DNA from 3 places in the Nocardia sp. NPDC052254 genome. Region 2 is predicted to be linked to each of the others. Evidence: riboswitches for the same ligand, from Rfam matches in the RefSeq annotation. Region 2 holds a riboswitch; each other region holds the start of a gene.
What was found. A riboswitch is a leader RNA that binds a small molecule or an ion and turns the genes downstream of it on or off. The one in region 2 is predicted to bind S-adenosylmethionine.

Region 1 (5,268 bases), on a different contig from region 2:
CCCGAACGAGCTGGCGAGTCGGCAGGCTCACAGCACGCATACGCATCAGACGAAGGAGATGACGTGGAGTTCGACGTCACCATCGAGATCCCCAAGGGTCAGCGCAACAAATACGAGGTCGACCACGAAACCGGCCGGGTGCGCCTGGACCGCTACCTCTACACCCCGATGGTTTATCCGGCCGACTACGGCTACATCGAGAACACCCTGGGCTCCGACGGCGATCCGCTGGACTGCCTGGTGCTCCTGCCGGAATCGGTGTTCCCGGGTGTCATCGTCGAGGCCCGTCCGGTGGGCGTGCTGCTGATGAGCGACGAGGCCGGCGGCGACGAGAAGCTGGTGGCGGTTCCGGCCGGCGACAAGCGCTGGGACCACATCCAGGATGTGAACGACATCCCGGAATTCGAGCGCAAGGCCATCGAGCACTTCTTCGAGCACTACAAGGATCTCGAGCCCGGAAAGTGGGTCAAGGTCGACGGCTGGGACAACCGCGCCAAGGCCGAGACCCTCACCGACGAGGCGTACAAGCGACTGCAGGAGCAGGGCGGGCACTGATCGGCGTCCGACGGCGCTCGTCTTCGCGAGCGCCGTCGCGGGACCGCCGATTGCCCGCCGCTACTTGCCGCGGAAGACCGGGCTGCGCTTCTCGAACACGGCCTGAATCGCCTCGGTGAGATCTTCCGAGGGCAGGAACGCCGCATTCCACGCCGAAACGTAGCGCAGACCGTCGGCGATCTTGCCCGCCTTGGGCTGATCGAGGACGTCCTTGATGCCCTGCACGACCAGTGGCGGGTTCGCGGCGATCTCCTCGGCCAGTTCCTGCGCGGCCGCCAGCACCGCCTCCTGGTCGGGGTGGACGTCGTTGATCAGGCCGATCTTCTCGGCTCGCGCCGCGTCGATGTCCTTGCCGGTGAAGGCGAGTTCGCGCAGATGCCCCTCGCCGATGATGTCCGGCAGCCGATGCAGCGAACCGATATCGGCCACGATCGCGACCTTCGCCTCGCGCAGACTGAAGCTCGCCTCGGCACTGGCCAGCCGGATGTCGGCAGCGGCGATCAGATCCAGACCACCACCGACGCACCAGCCGGACACCGCCGCGATGACGGGTTTGCGGCAGTTCGCGACCGCGGTCACCGAATCCTGCATGCGCCGGATCTCGTGCAGGAAATCGGTGCGCGGCGCGGCCAGGGCCTTCTCGCCCAGCAGTGGGCCGAATGTCGGGCTCATGGCCGGCAGATCCAGACCATAGGAGAAGTTCTTACCCGATCCGGTCAGTACGATCGCCCGGATCTCGGCGTCCGCGTCCAGTTCGGCGAAGATCTGCGGCAGTTCGCTCCAGAAGTCCGGTCCCATCGCATTGCCCTTGCCGGGCCCGGTCAGCGTCACGCGCGCGACAGCACCGGTGCGATCGACCTCGAAAGCCTTCCAATCAGTCATTCTTACAGCGTATCGGGGCAGTTCGCAGGCTCGGGCGCAGCGGTCCGGAATATGTCACGGGGCACAGGACGTAGTTTGGAACCGTGAGCAGTTCCCAGCGACCCGATGCCGAGGTCGCAGATCTCGGCCCCAGCGATGACGGCATCACCGCGGCACAGTATCGATCCGCCATGCGGCACTATCCGGCCGGCGTGACAATCGTCACCCTCGCCCGCCCGGATCGGCCGGTGGGTTTCACCGCCACCTCATTCGCCTCGCTGTCGCTGGATCCGCCACTCATCTCGTTCAACATCGCGCACAGGTCCTCGTCGATCGATGCGATGTCACAGGCCGATTCCGTAGTGGTCCACTTTCTCGGCGAACATCAACAACATCTGGCACAACGGTTTTCGCGATCGGCCGAACACCGGTTCACCGATCCTGCGTTGTGGTCGACGCTCGAGACCGGTGAACCGGTCCTGCACGACACACCGATCTGGGTACGCGCCACGGTGCATCGGCTGATCCCCATCGGCGATCACACCCTGGTGGTCGGCCTGGTGACCCGGGTACACGACGACACCGCGGACGAGCCGATGCGCAACCCGCTGCTGTACTACAACGGCACATATCACCGCCCGGCCGGATTGGACTGACACCCAAAGATTGTGGAGGCGGGCATTCGCGCCGGCGCGAATACGCGGCAACCCTCCGTCCGCCACGGCGCTTGACAATCCGCCACGCCGTCTGCCAGTCTCGGCTCAGGTCATGAGTGCCAGCATCAAGCCCCGGCTCGCTGGTCGGCAACCCTCCTCCGCGGTGGGGTGCTCCGGGTGACGACCTGGCCGTTTGTTCGACCGAACACGGCAAGCGCGGACTCCGATCATCGTTGCACTCCCGGAGTCCCAGGACCGAGGGATTGTCCCGATGAGTACTGCTGTCTCCGACATTGCCGTCCCCGACGCCGATTCGGCCACCGAAACCGTTGCCGCGCACCATAACCGGGCTGAATCCGGGTGCTCCGGCAACACCACCCGCGCCTGCCGAACCGGCGACCCGATCGCCCGCGTCTCCGGCTGTGAGCTCCGAGTTCCCCTGGTGCAGGGCGGATTCACGACCTACGCCAATTTCGACTACGCCGCCAGCACACCGGCTCTGGCCCGGGTCACCGACCGGGTGAACGAACTGCTCCCCTACTACGCCAGCGTGCACCGCGGCGCCGGCTACGCCTCGCGGATCAGCACCGATTGCTATGAGGCCGCGCGCAATTCGGTGGCCCGTGCGGTGCACGCGGCCGCCGATCAGGTCGTCGTCTTCACCCGCAACACCACCGACTCGCTGAATCTGCTCGCCTCCTGCGTCCCGGGCGACACCGTGGTCCTCGACATCGAGCACCACGCGAACTTCCTGCCCTGGACCTGCGGCGGCCGCCGAGTGGTGCGTGCCGCCACCACGATCGCCGAGACGCTCCGCCGCATCGAGGCCGAACTGCGCGCCGAACCCGCTGCACTGCTTGCGATTACGGGCGCCTCGAATGTGACCGGCGAGGTGCTGCCGCTGGCGGAACTGACGACGCTCGCACACGAGTGCGGAGCGCGGATCCTCGTCGACGCCGCGCAGCTGGCACCGCACCGGCGCATCGATCTGCAGGCGAGTTCATCCGGAATCGACTATCTCGCCTTCTCCGGGCACAAGCTCTACGCCCCGTTCGGTGCCGGCGTGCTCGTCGGCCGGCGCGATTGGCTCGACGCGGCGCCGCCATATCTGGCCGGCGGCGGCGCGGTCACCACCGTGACCACCGAGGATGTCCGTTGGGCGTGCGCACCTCAGCGGCACGAGGCGGGGTCCCCGAACGTGCTGGGGGCGGCGGCGGTCGCGGCGGCCTGCGAGACCCTGGCGGACCTCGACGAACAGGCAGTGGTCGAACATGAGCACCACCTGATCCAGCGACTGCGCGACGGTCTGGAAACCACTGCGGGACTGGAGTTTCTGCGCATCTTCGACGACAGCACGGACAGTGTCGGCATCGTCGCGTTCACCATCGACGGATTCGAGCCGGGCCGGATCGCGGCATATCTGTCGGCGGAGTACGGCATCGGTGTGCGGGACGGCAAATTCTGCGCACATCCGCTGCTGCGGCGGCTGGGAGTCGACGGGGCGGTCCGCGCCAGTGTCGGCCTGGGCACCTCGGTCGCCGATGTGGACCGCCTGATCGACGCGCTGCATCGACTGGTCCGGGACGGGGCCCGCTGGAATTACACCCGCGCCGACGGGCAGTGGTCTGCGCTACCGGAGACCCGGGCGGGTCTCACCGAATCCCGACCCGGCGCCGCGCCCTGCACGGTCCGAGATCCTCAGGGCACCAGATAGCGCGCGGCCAGCTCCTCCACCAGCGGATCGCCATCGGTGACGGAATCGAGCGCCTCGAGGTCCTCTTCGATGGCGATCTGGCGCGGATCGTCCTGTTCGGGGTCGGGTGCACCGTCCTCGTTCAGCTGGCGCAGCATTTTCGCGCGCACTCGTGTCTTCAACGAATCAGTGGTCTCCGCTTCGGCCATATCTTCAGCATGCCCGGCTAGGCAGGGGCCAGCCAGGTGCCCAGGGGTGTGTTGCGTACCACGGTGAACACCACGAGGGCGCCGATCAGCACCCACTGCCCACGCTGGCCGACAGTGAACGGGAAGGTCCCGTCGGGCCGTCCGCGCCAACGGCCGAACGCCCACCGGCCCCACCAGAACACCACGGTGACCAGCAGCGGTAGCAGGAAGACATTGCTGTGCACGGCATCGAGCAGCCGACCCTCGGTGAGGTTGTGCATCGCCCGCAGGCCGCCGCACCCCGGGCACCACCAACCGGTGAGTGCGTAGAAGGGGCAGATTCCGTAGGAACCGTGCGTATGCGGATCGCGGAAATGCAGCAGGACCGCCGCACCCGCCGCGGCCCCGGCGACCAGCACCGGCATTCCCGCCGTCCGCCAACCGGTCCGCGATCCCGACGGCGATGCGGGAGCCCGATGCGCGATGTCCACAACCTCACGGTAATCGGCGGCGACCGGCAGCCGCCACACTCACCGGTGCGCGGTCACCGGTGCGGTGAGCGTGCCGGCGATCATGTCGATGATCTCGGCCCATGCCGCGCGATCGTCTGCTCCCACCCGCCCGGCCTCCACCGCGCGTTCGTGATCTGCCAGCAGTGAGAACAGCACCGTGGTGAGACTGCGCAACCGCCAGTGGCGCAGGCGGGGTGGCAGATCCGACAACGCGTGGTCCAGTCCGCCCACGATCACCCGCACCGAAGTGCGCTCGTCACTGGCGAGATTGGCCGCGTCCGACACCGCGGGGTGTGTGCGGATCTGTTCGAGAAACCTTGCATAGCAGGATGTCTCATCACTGGCCCCCAGTTCGAACATCGGGATCACCAGGGCGTCCAGCAGCGCGTGCACATCGTCGGGGGCGGGCCGCTGCGCCAGCAACTCCAATCGGCGCACCTCGAGTGTCGCCAGCCGTTGCGCCACCACCGCCTCGACGAGCCCGTCCCGCGATCCGAAGTGGTACGGGATCGCCGAGTTGTTGCGCTGTCCCGCCGCCGCGGCGATATCCCGCAACGGCACCAGATATCCACGTTCGGCGATCAGCCGTTCGCCCGCCGCCATCAATCGCTCTCGGGCACTTCTCGCTTCCACGCTGTGCACAATAAGCCCCACCTGGGATTTGAGTCGAGACTCTTGACAGTTAAGAACAAATTCTTAACACTGCAGTGACCACAGCAGAGAGGACTTCGTGATGATCCTGGACAAGTTCCGCCTCGACGGCCGCGTCGCCGTCGTCACCGGTGCCGGACGCGGTATCGGTG
Region 2 (5,268 bases):
ACACCGGCGCGGTGAACTGGAACACCATCGGCTGGCCGACCCCGATTCCGGTGTCGGCCACCACATCCGGTGCCGGGACCACATTGGCGTAGGCCTTGTGCGCGGCGTCGATCGTGTTCACGGTGAAGGTCTTGTCGGTCGCGATCTGGGCCAGATCCACCGCCTCGGCGGCGACGCGATAGCTCACCCCGTAACCGAGCGGGTCCTTGGAGGTCCAGCTGTGCCGGTCCGCGGCGTAGGCGCCGTTCACGGGCTTGCCGTCGGCATCGGTGACGGTGACCGCGGTGAGCATCCCGTCGGCGGAATTCACCACGATCGGCGCCGACGGATTGAGCGGTCCGTGATCGGCCGCGGGCACATCGATGGTGGCCGGCGCGGTGAATTCCGGGGCCTTGGCCCCCGGTGCCGACGAGGAACCACCGCCGGAGTCTCCGCAACCCGTGGCCGCGACGACGATCGCCGCCATGATCGCCGACACCACCAGTAGAGATCGACGTCCACGCACGCCATCACCGCCCTCTGCTCGCCACCCACGCATGCGCTGCGCCCACCGGAAACCACCATCTCCAGTGGACACCACGAATCCGGTTTCGCGCCGCAGCAGCAGAGTACGTGTCGGCGCCCGACTTCGCGCGCCCGGCATTCCCGGACCAGGCATTTTGTCGGATTAGCGGCATTCCGCACGGTGTGGCCGTCTCACCCCATCCGGGTGATTCCGGGATCGCGGCGACGGCCGACAGTTGGGGTGAACCGCGGATCGCCAGGAAGGTATCCGATGTCGAGAACAGGCCTGCGATGGAAAAGCGTGCCGGTCACGGTCGGACGCTATGTGCGCAGTGCGCCGGGGACCTACATCTGGCTGGCCATCCTGCTGGTGTCCACCGTGGTGGTGCGGCACCTGTCGCCGCAGGACGCGCAGATCCTGCTCGGCAACCGGTCGACCAATCTGCACCACCTGCGAGAGGATCCGTTCCGGGTGCTGGTCACCAGCGCCTTCTGGCTCGCGGGCGGCGGCTGGCTCGGGTACGCGGTCACCTACAGCATCTTCCACGCTCAGGCCGAGCGCTGGCTGGGAACGCTGCGCTGGCTGATCGTGCTGGTGATCGCCCATGTGGGCGCGACCTACATCAGCGAAGGCGTGCTCTACTGGGCCATCCGTCACGGGTACGCACCGCCATCGGCGGTGAACACTCTCGATTACGGGGTGAGTTATGCCCTCGCGGGTGTGGTGGCGGTGCTGGTGTACCGGATCGCGTCGCCGTGGCGCTACCTCTATCTCGTCGGGGTGATCGTCTTCTACGCGATTCCGGTGTTCTCGAACCGAACCTTCACCGACATCGGCCATTTCAGCGCGATGACGCTCGGGTTCGCCTGCTATCCACTGACCCGAGGTCGGCCGGGGCCATGGGATCCGGTGGCCGCGTTGCGCGCGATCGCCGGATCCGTGCGACATCGGTCATGACATCGCCGCGCGATGTCCGCGACAAGGATTGGATTCAGCCCGATCCAGAGTGCTGACCGCGCATCGAGATTCGCCTAGCGTGACATTCCGCCCATCCAGAGCGATCGAGAGACCCGGCTCGCCGACGTCGCAGCAACCCCCTGCGGGGTGTGGGTGCTACCGCCGGGACCGATGGAGGAAATATCATGGTACGCACCGTTTTTCACGTCCACCGGAACGATCCGATGGTCGCGCCGCTGCTCGCCGGACTGGCCATCGAATACAGCGGCCGCTACGGCGGCAGCGCCGGTGCGGTGCACGCGGATCTGGTGAACCACCCGGCCGCCGATTTCGCGGCCCCGCACGGTGATCTGCTGGTGGTCGTCGAGGACGGCGAACCCGTCGCGGGCGGGGCGTTCCGACGCCACGACGAACGGACCGCCGAGCTCGAGCGCATCTGGACCGCGCCCGAACACCGCCGCCGCGGGCTGGCGAGTCTCGTCCTCGCCGAACTCGAGGCCGAGGCGCTGCGCCGCGGCTATCGCCGGATCCTCCTCACCACCGGCCCACGGCAACCGGAAGCGGTCGCCCTGTCCCGCCGCGCCGGATACACCGCCCTCGAGCCGGCGGTGTCGTCGCCGTCCGGACCGCTCGTGCACGCGTTCGAGAAGTACCCGACACGCTCGGCCGCAATACCGCTGCGCCGCAGCCGGTTCGGGCGCGACGGTGGGTACGGCCCGGCCCGTTCCGGATTGCGGTATCGGCCGATACCCAGCGGGCCCGTTCCCGCCTGAAATTCCTGCTGCCGACGCCGACCCACCGGCCCGGGTCGCGGCGCCGGCCGCCCGCCGTATCGATCCTCTCGGAGTCACCGAATGAAACGAATCCTCTCGCTGGCGAGCGCGGTCACCGCGACGCTGGCGATCGCCGCCTGCACACCCGCCTCCGGCGGTGGCGATGCCGGTCCACCGCAGCCGGGAGGCACCCTGCGTTACGGACTGTCCCAGGCTCCGACCTGCTCGGACCCGGCCCAGGCCGGCACCAACCAGACCCTCTACGTGACTCGGCAGATCGTGGACTCGCTCACCGATCAGAACCCGGCGACCGGCGAGATCACACCGTGGCTGGCCACCAGCTGGCAGGTGAGCCCGGACGCGAAGAGCTTCACATTCCATCTACGGCCGGATGTCACCTTCAGCGACGGCACGCCGCTGACCGCCACCTCCGTGCAGAAGAACTTCGACGCCATCGCCCACACCCTCACCACGGCGAAAGCGCCGCTGGGGGCCAGTTATCTGGCCGGCTACGCGGGCACCACGGTGATCGATCCCCTCACCGCCGACATTCGCTTCGACGCGCCGAATGCCCAATTCCTGCAGGCGTCCTCGACGCCACAGCTGGGCATTCTCGCCGATGTCACCACGGCGAAACCGGCCGAACAGCGCTGCCTCGGCGACGATATCGGCAGCGGCCCGTTCGTCTACGCGGGATACCGGCAGGACATCTCCGCGACCCTGGCCAGACGTCCCGGTTACCGATGGGGTTCGGCGGTCTTCGCACACCCTGGTGAGGCGTATCTGGATCGCATCGAATTCACGGTGGTTCCCGAGGCCGGCGTACGTACCGGAAGCCTGTCGTCGAATCAGCTCGATGCCGTCAGTGACGCACTGCCACAGGATGTTCCGCAGCTCGAGGCGACCGGCGCCGAGGTGCAGTTCGCCTCGAATCCGGGCGTCCCGTTCGGACTGCAGCCGAATCTGAGCCGGGCACCGCTGTCGGACGCCGCGGTGCGCCAAGCCCTGTTGCACGGAATCGACCGCACACAGCTGGTGGATACGGTCCTGGGACCACAGTTCCTGCCGGCGACCGGAGCACTCGCCTCGAAAACGCCCGGATACGTGGATCTTTCGAACTCGATCGGCTACGACCCGGAGCAGGCCCGCCACCTCCTCGACAACGCCGGATGGGCGCCCGGCGGCGACGGTATCCGCGTGAAGGACGGGCGTCGACTGTCGTTCGGCGTGCTGTTCAGCACCGCGTTCGCCGCCAATCGGGCAACGCTCGAACTGGTCCAGCAGCAACTACGCTCCATCGGGGTGGATCTGCGGCTCGAACTCGCGGCCGCGGGGGAATACACGGCGCGGCAGAATGCCGGAGATTTCGACACCACCTACTACAACACCACTCGCGCGGACGGCGACATCCTGCGCACCACCTTCGGCCGGGGCCAGCGGAATCTCAACCAGCGCGAGCCCATCGCAGCACTGGATCGAGCGCTCGCCGACCAACTCTCGACCACCGATCCGGCGGCGCGCGGCGCACTCGTCGCCGCGGCCCAGCGGTCGGTGATCGACAACGGGCTGTGGCTGCCGACCATCGAACTGTCGCAAGCGATCGGACGCTCGGCCGCCGTGCACGACCTGAGGTTCGAGGCCTCGGCGCGGCTGCAGTTCCACGACACCTGGCTGAGTACCCGATGAATCCGCTGACCCGGTATGTGATCGTGCGCGTCCTGCAGGCCGCCGGAGTGCTGTGGGCGGCCTTCACCGTCTCCTTCGCGGTGCTGTTCCTGCTGCCGTCGGATCCGGTACAGATGGCCGTCGACGCGGATCCGGGCGCGGTCCCCGACCCGGCCGCGATCGCCGAGTTGAAGGCCAGGTACGGGCTGGATCGCTCGGTGCCGGAACAGTATTGGACCGCGCTCACCCACGCCGTGCGGGGCGACCTCGGCCACTCGCTGAACACCGGGCAACCGGTGACGGGCGCACTGGCACAGTCGATTCCCGCCACGCTGGCGCTGGCCGGGCTCGCCCTGCTGCTGGCGATCGTGCTCGGCGGCGCACTGGCCCTGGCCGCGTCCTACACCCGGCGGCCGTGGTTACGGAATCTGCTGACGGCGCTGCCGCCGATCGGCGCGGCGATGCCCACCTTCTGGGTGGGACTTCTCCTGCTGCAGTTGTTCTCGTTCCGGCTGCGGCTCGTGCCCGCGTTCGGCGGGACCGGATTGCCCGCGACGATCCTGCCCGCGGTCACCCTCGCCGTTCCGGTGGGCGCGGTCATCGCACAGGTGTTGTACAGCGGTCTGGCCGCCACCTGGCGCCAGCCGTTCGTCGAGGTCGCCTTCGCCAAGGGCGCCTCGCGGGCCTGGGTGCAACGACACCATGTGCTGCGCGCCGCGGCCGGACCGGCGTTCACCGTGGCGGGCATGTGGGTGGGTACCGTCCTGGCGGGATCGGTGGTCGTCGAGACGGTGTTCTCGCGTGCCGGACTGGGGCGGCTCACCCAGAACGCGGTACTGCACCAGGACATTCCGGTGGTGCAGGGCATCGTGCTGGTCGCCGCGCTGGCGTTCGTGGTGGTGAACCTGGTGGTCGATCTGAGCTATCCGCTGCTCGACCCCCGCGTCGCGGGCGTCCGCGTGACGGTGGGCGCGGATGTCTGAGACATCGCCCCTGCTGCGGTTCGGCGGCGCCGCCCTGCGCACGACGGCGTCGCCGAAGCGCCTGCGGGCCATCGCAGGCCCCGCGCTGTCGATCGTCGTGATCGCGATCGTTCTCGGATGGGCCTTCGTCCCTTCACTTTTCGCCGGCGCGGACCCGCGGACGACGGTCCCGGCCGAGAAGTTCCGCGGGCCCAGCCCGCAGCACTGGTTCGGCACCGACAATCTGGGCCGCGACATGTACACCCGGATGGTGCACGGTGCCACCGCGACCTTGTCGGCGACCGTCCTCGCCGTCGCGCTGGGACTCGTCGTCGGCTCGGCGATCGGACTCGTGTGCGGCACCGCGGGCGGAATTCTGGACACGGTGGTGATGCGCGGTGTCGAT
Region 3 (5,268 bases), on a different contig from region 2:
TATTACGTCGGCAAACCGAATCCGCTGATGATGCGTTCGGCGCTGCGGCGGATCGGCGCGCATTCACAGTCGGCGGTGATGATCGGCGACCGGATGGACACCGATGTCATCGCCGGACTCGAGGCGGGGATGCGGACCGTATTGGTCACCTCGGGCATCTCCACCCGGACCTCGATGGAACAGTTCCCCTATCGCCCGACCCTGGTGCTCGATTCGGTCGCCGATCTGGTGGGCCGCACGGAGAATCCCTTCACAGCCTGATCGACCGGCCGCCGAACCGAGACACCGCGGAAACCGGGCCTCAGCCCAGTGCCTGCTCCAGATCGCCGAGCAGATCCTCCACGTCCTCGAGGCCGATCGAGATGCGCAACACGCCGTCGGTGAGGCCAACGGCCGCACGGCCTTCCGGGCCCATCGCCCGATGGGTGGTGGTGGCCGGATGGGTGATCAGCGACTTGGCATCGCCGAGATTGTTGGAGATGTCCACGATGCGCAGCCGGTTCAGCACCTCGAAGGCCCGCTTCTTGCCCTCGTCGGGACCGGCGGCCAGTTCGAAGGTCACCACGGTGCCGCCGCCCGACATCTGCGAGGTGGCCAGCTCGTGCTGCGGATGCGAGGTGAGGAACGGGTACTTGGTCCACGCGACCGCCGGATGCTGCTCCAGGAACTGCGCGACGGCCAGTGCGGACCGCGTCGACTGCCGCACTCGCAGCGGCATGGTCTCCAGGCCCTTGAGCAGGGTCCAGGCATTGAACGGGCTCAGCGCCGGACCGGTGTGCCGCATCAGGTTCTTGACGGGGCCGTTGATGTATTCGCTGTCGCCCAGGATCGCGCCGCCGAGCACCCGGCCCTGACCGTCGATGTGCTTGGTGCCCGAATACACCACCACATCGGCGCCCAGATCGAGGCTGCGCTGCAGCAGCGGCGTCGCGAAGACGTTGTCCAGCACCACTTTCGCGCCGGCGGCATGGGCCAGCTCGCTCACCCGGCGCACATCGACGAGGGTCTGCATCGGGTTCGAGGGCGTCTCGAAGAAGACGGCGGCCGTCGGCTGCGACAGCGCCTGTTCCCACTGCTCGAGATCCTCACCGTCGACGAAGACGGTTTCCACACCCCAGCGCGGCAGGATCTCGTTGCACACCACGAAACAGGAGCCGAACAGGCTGCGCGCGGCGACCAGCCGATCGCCCTGTCCGAGCAGTGCGGCCAGTGCGGTGAACACCGCCGACATACCGCTCGCGGTCGCGAAGCAGGCTTCGGCGCCTTCGAGCAGCCGCATCCGCTCCTCGAACATGGCGACGGTCGGATTGCCGTAGCGCGAATAGACGAAATGCTCGATATCGCCGGTGAAGGCCGCCTCCGCCGCCTCCGCGCTCTCATAGACGAATCCGGAGGACAGATACAGCGCCTCGGAGGTCTCCTCGAATCCGGAGCGCCGCACCCCGCCGCGCACACCCAGTGTCGCGGGGCCCACACCCTCGGGTAGCGGACGATCGAATGCACCGCCGGTGATCATGAATGCCTCCCATCGACCCGGCGGACCGGGCTCGCCGGGAACAGCGCCCGACTACGTGAAATCAATTGCCACACAGGGCCTTCTCCTGCGGTGCCGGCAGCTGAGGAAACGCCGCTCACGACTGCCGCCAGGGCAGCCCGAGCGCGCGCCAGCCCGCACCGCCGCGATGACCGTCGGCGTCCAGCGGTCCCTCGAAACCCTCCAGCACGTTGTAGGAGGGCGCGAATCCGGCCGCGGTGGCGGCGGTGGCCGCTCCGATCGAGCGCTGGCCCGAACGGCACAGGAAGATCACCGGGGCATCGCTGTCGATGCCTCGATCGGCCAGCAGCTGTTGCAGCTGGGCCACGAAATCCGGATTGGGCGACCCACCGAAATCGACCCACTCGATCAGCGCCGTCGGCCGTTCGATCGCGGCGGTGTCCGGTACACCGACGAATCGCCACTCGGCCTCGGTGCGCACATCCACCAGCACCGCATCGGCATTGTCGCGCAACAACTCCCACGCCTGCCCGGGCGTGATGTCACCGGCGTAGCTCACTTGTCGAACCTCCTACGGAATCCGCACTTGCCGTGTCCGGTCGGACCACGGCCTGGTCGTCACCCGGAGCACCCCACCGCGGAGGAGGGTTGCCGGCCAGCGAGCCGGGGCTTGGCGCTGGCACTCATGACCTGAACCGAGAATGCCTGGTCACAGGGTAGATTGTCAAACGCCGACCGGTCGGAATCATGCATTGCCACATACCAGCCAGACCCCCTTCTCCTGGACGAAATTCCAGTTCGCCACGCTCTTGCGACCATCGATCTGGCTGGTCACCGAGGCGGTGGCGTGGTCGCCGTCGATCTTCACCGCATCGACTCCGGCGAGTTCGTACTTCTTGCCGACCGAGTCCGGACCCAGCGGCGATTTCTTCTCGTCGAAGTTCGCGCATTCGGTGGTCTTGCGCCGGTCGGCGTCGGAATCGCTTCGGGCCGTGGCGAAGTTGCGCGCGGCCACGGCGACCCGATCGGTATCTGTGACATTGTTCTCGACCGGGCGGGCGAGCGCGAGGACGACGACAGCGATCACCGCGATCCCGGCGATGACCACGGCGATCAGGAACGGCATCGCCGAACGCGTGGCCTCACGCTGATCGATCGGGATTGCCGGATCGTCGCGCGGGGTTTCCTGATCGCTGTCGCTCATGGGGTCGATCATCCCCGGCGGGCCGAAGTGTCGAAGATCACGCCTGCGTTTTTCGGCGGGCACCGGGAACAGCTGCGATGTACACCACCGATAGAATCGGCAGAACTCCGGCCATATCCGGTGCACGGATCGGATGGTTCCGGGCGCGGCAACGAAGCAGCGCCGGCACCACAGCCAACCGGGCAGATTCCGGCCCGCACGTCAACTTAGCCTAAGCTAAGAAAGACGGCTGAGATTAAAAAGACGAGTGTTTTCGACCAAAGGGTGCGCGTAGAAATGACCGAACACGCTGGAACGAATGGCGGCGCGATCGACCGCCCCCTGCGCATCGCGATCGTGGGTGCCGGACCGGCCGGTATCTATGCCGCCGACGCGCTGATGAAGTCCGATGTCGAGGCGAGCATCGATCTCTACGAGCGGATGCCCGCGCCCTTCGGACTGATCCGCTACGGCGTCGCCCCCGACCACCCCCGCATCAAGGGCATCATCACCGCCCTGCACAAGGTGCTCGACAAGCCTGAGGTCCGCCTGCTCGGCAACATCGACTACGGCAGCGACATCGACCTCGAGGACCTGCGGCGTTTCTATGACGCGGTGATCTTCTCCACCGGTGCGAACGCCGACCGCGCACTCGGCGTCCCCGGTATCGACCTCGACGGCAGCTATGGCGCCGCGGACTTCGTGTCCTGGTACGACGGTCACCCGGATGTGCCGCGCAGCTGGCCGCTGGACGCGGAGAAGGTCGCGGTCCTCGGCGTCGGCAACGTCGCGCTCGATGTCGCCCGTGTGCTGGCCAAGACCGGTGACGAGCTGCTGCCGACCGAGATCCCGCCGAACGTCTACGAGGGCCTGAAGAACAACAAGGCGCTCGAGGTGCACGTCTTCGGTCGCCGCGGTCCCGCCCAGGCCAAGTTCACCCCGCTCGAGCTTCGCGAACTCGATCACTCGCCGAACATCGAGGTGATCGTCGAGCCCGAGGACATCGACTACGACGAGGGGTCGGAAGCCGCGCGCCGCCACTCCAAGCAGGTCGACATGGTCTGCAACACCCTCGAGCAGTGGGCCATCCGCGATGTCGGCGACCGTCCGCACAAGCTGTTCCTGCACTTCTTCGAATCCCCCGCCGAGGTGCTCGGCGCCGACGGCAAGGTGGTGGGCCTGCGCACCGAGCGCACGACCCTCGACGGCACCGGCAACGTCAAGGGCACCGGCACCCACAGGGACTGGGACGTCCAGGCGATCTACCGTGCCGTGGGCTACCTGTCGCAGAACATCCCGGCGCTGCCGTTCGACGATCAGGCCGGAACCGTCCCCAACGAGGCCGGGCGTGTGCTCGCCGACGACTCCGCCGAGGACCCCGCTCAGCGCTTCCTGCCGCAGACCTATGTCACCGGCTGGATCAAGCGCGGTCCGGTCGGCCTGATCGGGCACACCAAGGGCGATGCGAACGAGACCATCGCCTGCCTGCTCGACGATGCCGCCGCCTTCACCCCCGCCGCCGAGCCCGATCCGGAGGCGATCCTGAAGTTCCTGGAGGAGAAGGGCATCCCGTTCACCACCTGGGCCGGCTGGTACCGCCTGGATGCGCACGAGCGCGCCCTCGGCGAGCCGGAGGGCCGCGAGCGGGTCAAGGTCGTCGAGCGCGAGGACATGCTGCGCGCCAGCGAGCCGCACAAGGTGTGAACATCACACACCCGATCCGCATTCGTCACCGACCTGAGGCATGCTGATCACGTGTTCGATTCACACGTTCACATCATCGACCCGCGGTATCCGCTGATCGAGAATCAGGGCTACCTGCCGCAGCCGTACACCATCGGCGACTATCGCAAGCGCATGGCGAATTTCGATGTCGACGGTGGTGCGGTGGTGAGCGCGTCCTTCCAGGGCGCCGACTCCACCTTCATGATCGCGGCACTGGCCGAACTCGGTCCGAACTGGGTCGGGGTGATCAATCTGCCCCCGGATGTCACCGACGAGCAGATCCTCGCGCTGGATCGTGCCGGGGTGCGGGCCATCCGGTTCAACCTCAAGCGCGCCGCGGTCGACATCGTCACGCTGACCATGCAGGCCCTGCGCGCCTACGAACTGGCACGCTGGCATGTCGAGCTCTACATCGACGGCTCGATGCTGGGATCGCTGGAACCGGTGATCTCCAAACTGCCGGCGCTGTCGATCGACCACATGGGCATGTCCGACGAATGCCTGCCGTATCTGCTGAATCTGGTCGATCGGGGCACCCGGGTGAAGGCCTCGGGCTTCGGCCGGATCTCGATGGATGTGGAATCGGCGATGCGGCGGGTGCACGCGGTCAATCCCGGTGCGCTGATGTTCGGATCGGATCTGCCGGGTAACCGCGCGGGCCGGCTGTTCCGCGACACCGATGTCGAGACCATCGGCCGGGCGGTCGGGCCCGACATGTACCGGGTGCTCGAGGACAATGCGCGCGCCTGCTACCGGCTGCCGGTCAAGGCGCGCCCGGCCGAGGATCAGCCGCCCACACTGCCGATCCCGCGCATCGAATCGCCGACCCTGCGCCTGCACCGGTCGGAGCTGCCACACCCCCGGA

Region 1: linked by a shared signal. The riboswitch ahead of AB0L57_RS05100 (aminotransferase class V-fold PLP-dependent enzyme) and the one ahead of AB0L57_RS00295 (GNAT family N-acetyltransferase) in region 2 are both predicted to bind S-adenosylmethionine.
Region 3: linked by a shared signal. The riboswitch ahead of AB0L57_RS08740 (rhodanese-like domain-containing protein) and the one ahead of AB0L57_RS00295 (GNAT family N-acetyltransferase) in region 2 are both predicted to bind S-adenosylmethionine.

What each region holds. Positions count from the first base shown of each region.
Region 1 is NZ_JBFAUW010000002.1:30,580-35,847, forward strand. Features, by position in the region: gene ppa (inorganic diphosphatase) at 64-555, shown strand; gene AB0L57_RS05090 (crotonase/enoyl-CoA hydratase family protein) at 616-1,437, opposite strand; gene AB0L57_RS05095 (flavin reductase family protein) at 1,608-2,072, shown strand; SAM riboswitch class IV at 2,181-2,295, shown strand; gene AB0L57_RS05100 (aminotransferase class V-fold PLP-dependent enzyme) at 2,344-3,786, shown strand; gene AB0L57_RS05105 (hypothetical protein) at 3,771-3,974, opposite strand; gene AB0L57_RS05110 (DUF2752 domain-containing protein) at 3,992-4,444, opposite strand; gene AB0L57_RS05115 (TetR family transcriptional regulator) at 4,484-5,098, opposite strand; gene AB0L57_RS05120 (SDR family oxidoreductase) at 5,199-5,268, shown strand, end outside.
Region 2 is NZ_JBFAUW010000001.1:58,487-63,754, reverse strand. Features, by position in the region: gene AB0L57_RS00305 (Ig-like domain-containing protein) at 1-505, opposite strand, end outside; gene AB0L57_RS00300 (rhomboid-like protein) at 776-1,462, shown strand; SAM riboswitch class I at 1,551-1,640, shown strand; partial or broken gene AB0L57_RS00295 (GNAT family N-acetyltransferase) at 1,648-2,052, shown strand; gene AB0L57_RS00290 (ABC transporter substrate-binding protein) at 2,317-3,921, shown strand; gene AB0L57_RS00285 (ABC transporter permease) at 3,927-4,883, shown strand; gene AB0L57_RS00280 (ABC transporter permease) at 4,876-5,268, shown strand, end outside.
Region 3 is NZ_JBFAUW010000002.1:837,668-842,935, reverse strand. Features, by position in the region: gene AB0L57_RS08750 (HAD-IIA family hydrolase) at 1-261, shown strand, start outside; gene AB0L57_RS08745 (O-succinylhomoserine sulfhydrylase) at 302-1,516, opposite strand; gene AB0L57_RS08740 (rhodanese-like domain-containing protein) at 1,632-2,054, opposite strand; SAM riboswitch class IV at 2,073-2,186, opposite strand; gene AB0L57_RS08735 (hypothetical protein) at 2,241-2,699, opposite strand; gene AB0L57_RS08730 (FAD-dependent oxidoreductase) at 2,976-4,382, shown strand; gene AB0L57_RS08725 (amidohydrolase family protein) at 4,434-5,268, shown strand, end outside.